Regions from separate parts of the Symbiobacterium terraclitae genome, predicted to be linked through region 2. Evidence: riboswitches for the same ligand, from Rfam matches in the RefSeq annotation. Region 2 holds a riboswitch; the other holds the start of a gene.
The links. A riboswitch is a leader RNA that binds a small molecule or an ion and turns the genes downstream of it on or off. The one in region 2 is predicted to bind cyclic di-GMP.

Region 1: linked by a shared signal. The riboswitch ahead of fliM (flagellar motor switch protein FliM) and the one ahead of J2Z79_RS11155 (transglutaminase-like domain-containing protein) in region 2 are both predicted to bind cyclic di-GMP.

Annotation. Positions count from the first base shown of each region.
Region 1 covers NZ_JAGGLG010000002.1:73,217-76,549, reverse strand. The annotation lists gene J2Z79_RS01800 (chemotaxis protein CheX) at 1-308, opposite strand, end outside; gene fliM (flagellar motor switch protein FliM) at 330-1,256, opposite strand; cyclic di-GMP riboswitch class I at 1,574-1,662, opposite strand; gene J2Z79_RS01790 (acyl-CoA dehydrogenase family protein) at 1,852-3,333, opposite strand, start outside.
Region 2 covers NZ_JAGGLG010000018.1:51,455-54,787, reverse strand. The annotation lists gene J2Z79_RS11165 (sortase) at 47-808, opposite strand; gene J2Z79_RS11160 (hypothetical protein) at 895-1,086, shown strand; cyclic di-GMP riboswitch class I at 1,103-1,188, shown strand; gene J2Z79_RS11155 (transglutaminase-like domain-containing protein) at 1,205-2,113, shown strand; gene J2Z79_RS11150 (hypothetical protein) at 2,267-3,333, opposite strand, start outside.

The DNA.
Region 1 (3,333 bases), on a different contig from region 2:
GTGCCGGCGGCGTAACCGGTGATGAGGTTGCCAAGCTCGCCGAGGGCCGACTCGGCCATCGGGTCCGTGATGGGATAGTCGGACCCGGTCATCGCCCGGATGATGCCCTTGGCCATCGCGAGCTCCATCCCGTAGATCACGATGCCCTGCACGGAGCCCATCACGCCGATGACCACGTTGACGGCGTGCAGCGTGGAGATCGCCTTGCGCATCAGGGGCTTGTCCGAGACCACGCTCTTCAGTCCGGCCTCCGAAGCGAGCACCTTCAGTCCGGCGTACACGAACGGGTTCAAGAACTCAACTTTCATGACTACACCACTTCACGCAGGTCAGGTGCCCCGGCGCGTGATCTGCACCGCCATCCGGTCGCCCACCACCCCGGGCTTGCCGTGGAAGACGAGCTTGTTGCCCACGAAGACGGGCAGTTCGCTCCCCACCCGGGTGTTCAGGCGAACCAGATCACCGACCCCCAACGCCAGAAACTCGCCGAGCCGGATGCGGGTCTTCCCGAGCAGGGTGGTCAGCGGGAGCGGTGCCCCCTGAACCGCCCGCCGCAGGCTGTCTTCCTCGGACGGGCTCATGTGCTTGGCGTCGGCCAGCCACGACTGCGGCGACAGCCGGGAGAGGACCGGCTCCACGGTGGAGTATGGGTAGGCGTAGGTCATGTGGCCCAAGTGCTCGCCGATCTCCACCGCCAGCGTGATCGCGGCCACCACCTCGGTGGGCCCGCCGGTCTGGATGAAGACGGGGTTGGTCTCCACAGCCTCGATGCTGGGATCGATCTCGGCGACGTTGCGCCAGGCCTCCTTCATGGGCCCGAAGGTGTCGCGCACCACGCGCTGGATGATGCCGAGTTCGATCTCGGTCAGCTCCCGCTGCGGCTGCGCATCGCTTCCGGGCCCGCCGAAGACCCGCTCGACGATGGCGAAGGCGACGTTGTGGCTGATCTCCAGCAGGCAGATGCCCGGGAGGGGGTTGATCTTGAACGAAAGGGTGATGGTGGGATTGGGCAGCAGCTGGGTGAACTCCGAGTAGGTGAACTGGTTGGTCGAACGCACGTTGATCTGGACCCAGGAGCGCAGTCCCGCCGAGAGGTATGACTGGAGCAGCCGGGCCAGGTTCTCGTGGACCAGCACCAGCGTTCTGATCAGATCTTTGTTGAACTTATTAGGCCTACGGAAATCATACGTACGAACGTTGCTGCCCGTGGACATTACGAGCGCATCAATTTCGGCCTGGCTCAGTGGATTCTCCATGCGCGTAACCCTCCATTGGGCAGGAACTGTTTCATGTGATCACTGAAAGACAGAACTAGTTAAACATAACTCTTTTACCTAGGATTCGCGCCAAATCGCCGGAATCCTTCCCGAATACAGGTAGGTTAGGGATTTTTCATCCTGTCCTTTTCGATATATGTGGTTATGAACCCTTCTACAAATAGCCGCAGGAGCCAATTTGGCGCTTTCCGGGACAATGGGAAATCCACCAATGATCGTATGGGCCCCGTCTTGGCGCCACCGAAACAATGGCAAAAGCACCCCCAAGACGCCGGCGGCCGTCCGCCGACATCCCGAGCGGCAACCCGGCTGGCATGGGAGCATGCGCTCCTTTAGCCCCGTGGCTTTGCGGCCCCGCCTTTCGACGGGTGTGCCTTTATCGCTTGGTTGAGAGTGCTCGCATATCCCTTGGACACCTGGTTGAAGGAAGGCATTAGCAATAGATTCTAGATCACTCCGAGAACACCTTCATGTTTCGTAGGTGATTTTACGCGTGACTTATTTTCGCGCTGTATTACGCGCGGACCAGGATGAGCCCGACCGGGCCCATCCTGGTCTCGCTGCGCAGGGGGGATTAGCAGACGTAGTCGCCCTTCTCCAGAACCCGGGCGGCGATCTGCCGCTTCAGGGCGATGGTGTTGGTGGGCGTGTAGCGGGTCAGCCGCTTGAGCATCGAGAGCTGGGTGCGCAGGGTATCGCCGTCCTCCTCCACGGCGGGCAGGAGCGTGCGGGCGATGGTGGCAATGCGCTCGAAGGCCTCCTGGCAGTAGACGCGGGCCATCTCGGGCTTCAGGCCGGGCCGCCCCGCGCGGATGGCCTTGAGCGCCCTTAGCACGGCAGACTCCATGGCGTAGATCTCGATGGCGATGTCGGCCACGCCAAGGAGCAGCTCCTGCTCCTTCTCCAGCGCCATCTGGAACTTCTGCACGCCGAGGCCGGCCAGCATGAGGAAGACCTTCTTGGCCCGGTCGATCATGAAGACCTCCTGGGCCAGCGGCTCGTCGGACTCCTCAAACGGGGTCAGCTCCATCAGCTCGCCCTGCAGGCCGGCCAGCGCCTGCATGATGGGCAGCTGCCCCTTCATCGCCCGGCGGACCAGCGTGCCGGGGATCAGCAGGCGGTTGATCTCGTTGGTGCCCTCGAAGATGCGGTTGATGCGGCTGTCGCGGTAGGCGGTGCTGACCTCGTACTCATCCATGAAGCCGTAGCCGCCGTGGATCTGCACACCCTCGTCGGCCACGAAGTCGAAGGCCTCGGAGCCGAAGACCTTCATGATGGAGCACTCCATGGCGTACTCCTCGAGGCGCTTGGCCACCTCGCTGCCGGGGGCATCGGGATCGAGGCCCTCCAGCGCGCTCTCGAGGAGCCCGGCGGTGCGGTAGCCCATGGACTCGGTGACGTAGGTGCGCACGGCCATGTCGGCCAGCTTCTGCTGGATCGCCCGCAGCTCGGCGATGGGCTTGCCGAACTGGTTCCGGGTCTTGGCGTACTCGGCCGCGATCGAGAGCACCAGCTTCGCCGAGCCGACGGCGCCCGCCCCCAGCTTCCAGCGGCCGATGTTCAGGATGTTGAAGGCGATGTGATGGCCCTTGCCGATCTCGCCCAACAGGTTCTCCACGGGCACCTTGGCGTCCTCGAGGATGAGGGAGCAGGTCGAGGAGGCGTGCAGGCCCATCTTCTTCTCCTCAGGCCCGATGGAGACGCCGGGGAAGCTCCGCTCGACGATGAAGGCGGAGAACTTCTCGCCGTCCACCTTCGCGTAGACCACGAAGACGTCGGCAAAGCCGGCGTTGGTGATCCACTGCTTGGTACCGTTCAGGATCCAGTACTTGCCGTCCTCGGACAGCCGGGCCGTGGTGCGGGCGCCCAGGGCGTCAGACCCGGCGTTGGGCTCGGTGAGGGCGTACGCCGCCACCCACTCGCCCGTCGCCAGCTTGGGCAGGTACTTGGCCTTCTGCTCCGGGGTGCCGAAGTAGACGATGGGCAGCGTGCCGATGCCGGTGTGGGCGCCGATGGTGATGGCGAAGGCGCCCGCCCGGGAGTACTCCTCCACGGC
Region 2 (3,333 bases):
GCCTCGGCGTCCGAGAGGCTGGCCCGCGGGAGCGGGGACCGGTGGGCTAGCCAGTCGGTCCCGCGCCGAGTGCGCGGCCGGCGGGCAGGCCCCGGCCCGTCTGCGGGGTTGGCCCGTTGGACTGGAGGCGGGCCTGGACGATCAGCCGCATCTCGTCGCTACCCGGCGGGTCGCAGGTGGTGAGCGTCAGCGCCGGGTAGTCGGTGGCGGCGATGACGGAGAGGTCGTAAGGGTCGGTGAGGAAGACCCGCTCGACCACGAAGGTGAGGCTGCGGTCGGTGTAGTGGACGTGCACGAGGTCGCCGGGCTCCAGCTCGTTCAGCCGGTAGAAGAAGGCGGGGCGGCCGCGGATCGTGCGGTGGCCGGCCAGCGCTGCGTTCCCCACCTCGCCCGGCAGGACGGTCTGCGGGTAGTGGCCCGGGCCCCGGTCAAGCACGTCGTTGTCGACCCCCTCGCCCACCGGGTACGAGACCTTCAGGCGCGGGATGCTGATCTGGTACAGCGCCGCAGCGCCCCCTTCGCCGGAGCCGCCCCCGTCCGGGACACTTGAGCCCTCGCCGCTGCCGGGGCCACCGGTACCGGCGTCGAGGCCGGGGCCGTCGGAACCGCCGGTGCGACCGAGGTCGCCGGGGCTCTGCAGCATCACCGGAGACGGCGTCGGCACCTGCGCCATCTGGCGGCGGTCCGCGAGTTCCTCACGGGCCCACCGGATGGCCGGCACGGCGACCAGCACGGCCCCGGCGAGCAGGAGAAGGGCGCCGAGCCGCGCAGCGAGGCGCCCGCGGGCGGGTGGGAGCTGGTCCTTCATGGTCGATCCCTTCCTTGCGAAGGCAGGAGGCACGGTTCGCGAGGTCGAACGCCCATACGAACGCAAGCAGCGTGAGGAGGGCGCAGATGGCCCCCATCCGGATTGCGATGGTTTTCCTTGCGGCCGTGGTGCTGGTTTCGCTCGCGTGGAAGTGGGTCGCGCTCTGGCGGAAGCTGAACGCCGCCGAGGCCTCGGCGCGGGCCGGGGCCCGACGGGGCGCGCAGCAGCCAGAAGGAATCAATCATCGTAATATTGACGATACAACGCCTAACGACTAACATGGGTAACAGCAACACTCGATAAAGGCAAACCCGCCGAAAGGCGGCGACGCAAAGCCACGGGTCTAAGGGCCTACCGCCTATGACAGCCGGGCTGCCGAAAGTGGTGTATACAGCAATGCATGCCCTACGACCGGTGCGCGTGCTCGCGGCCGCCGTGCTGCTGCTCAGCGCATCCACCGTCGGCCTCGCAGGGTCCGCCCCGCGGACCGTGGAGGTGCGCACCCGGATCACGATCGAGAACCCGACCGCCGAACCGGTGACGAACCTGGTCCTCACGCTCCCCGCCGCCGCGGCCGACGCCGGCGGCCAGCGCCTGCGGGGGGCGCCGCAGCGCTCCGTCCCCACGGGCGTGCGGATGCGGTCGGCCCGCGGGGCCACCACCTTCGAGGTGCCCCAGGTGGCGCCGGGAGGGGCGCTCGTCATCGAGGAGGTCCTCGTCGTCGAGTTGAGTGCGGCGCAGGGATCCGGTGTTGCCACCCGGGCCGCCGTCGGTCCGGTGCACGAGAGGTACCTCGCCGCCGAACCCGGCGTTGAGTCAGATCACCCCGGCATCTCTGCGCTTGCCCGCGGCGCCGTCGCCGGCGCAGCAGGGGTCGACCAGCAGGTGGAGGCGCTTCTGCATGCCGTCGTCACGCACCTCGATTACGGCCGGACCGGCGCCGCCGAAGGCGCCCTGGCCGGGTTCGAGAAGGGCGTTGGCTCCTGCGGCACGTACGCAAGCCTCTTCGTCGCCATGGCCCGTGCGGTGGGGATCCCGGCCCGGCTGGTCTACGGATGGGCCGACAGCGGCGGGCTTGCGGGGCCGCTGGGCCCGGAGAACCGCCACGCGTGGGCGGAGTACTACCATCCCGACCGCGGCTGGGTTCCGGTTGATCCCACCTTTGCGGAGCGCCAGCGGGACCTGCTCTTCTTCGACCCGGCGGCGCACATCGCGCAGGGGTACGAGGACGTCTCCCACCAGGCCAGCTTTGGCGGACGTGGGCTGGTGACCATCCGCGTGGAGCGGGAGGTTGCGGCACGCTAGTATCCATGACAAGGGCGGGCTCAGCCGCCCTTGTTGCGCGTACACCGGGATGCGGCCGGGCGGGCCCGTCCGCCCCCGGCTGCGCTGCCTGACTGTCGTAAGCGGGATCGGCCTGCCCGGTCCCGCCTTGCGCTGTCCTGTCGCCTGCAGCGCCTACTCCGTTTCACCCGTCATCCAGCGCTGGATGTCGGCCAGCGCCACGGGCTTGATCCGCAGGTCGAGGTCCTTGCCCACCACCACCCGCGCCCGTTCGGGCACGGCGAAGAGGATGAAGGTCTGGTCGCCCACCGTGACCTGCCGGAAGGACTCCAGATGCGCGGGCGTGAGGGTGATCTCGATGTCGCCGGCCTGCATCTTCATCCGCGTGGGCTTCTCGGCCTCGCCGCCGCCGAAGAGCGAGTGGTAGGCCGGGCGGTACGAGAGGTCGCCGAAGGCGGACTCCCAGCGGGCCTGGAAGCCCAGGCGGTCGACGCCGTGGCCCACCGCCCTCTCCAGGCTGCGCACCACCGACTCCGCGCTGAGGCCGTCGTTTGCCTGGTCCAGCAGGTCCTCGCCCATGCGGCGGAACAGGTCGTGCGGCACCTCGCCCGTCGCGTTCTGCTCGGTGATCATCCGCAGCAACGCCTGGCCTTCCCGGCGGGGGCTGAGGCGGCGGGTGGCCTCCAGCGCCTTGAACCAGGCGGCGGCGCCGCTGCCGGCGTAGACCATCATGTCCGCGATCTCCCGCCCGTTGTCGTCGAGGCAGGGGAAGAGGGCCGCGCGGCTTACCGCGGACCGCTTGATCACGTTGTTCAGCACCTGGGTGACGAACCGGCCGGTGCGCTCGTCGAAGAGCGATTCCTCCCGGTCGTCCAGGTCGAGGAGGGTGGCGAAGCTGAAGGTGACGGGGGCCGCACCCAGCTCGGGGATGGCCTGGAAACGGAGGACCGCCACCATGTGGTTCTTGACCGCGCCCGCCGCCATCACCTTGTAGGCCAGCACGTTGCCCAGTTCCAGCAGCGTCTCGGGCCGTACCTGGTCCATGTCCCGGATCGCTTCCAGCACCTCGACGCTGGGGCGGTTCTTCAGCCGGTCGAACTCCGCCGGGGCCACCTTGTCGACGGCCAGGACCTCCCCGGTGTACATGCACGGGAAGTTCACCTCGCCCAGCGCGCCTTCGAACGCCTGGAAGAGATGCTGCATCAGGATTCCCTTCAGGCTCTGGTCGACCTCGTCCCACG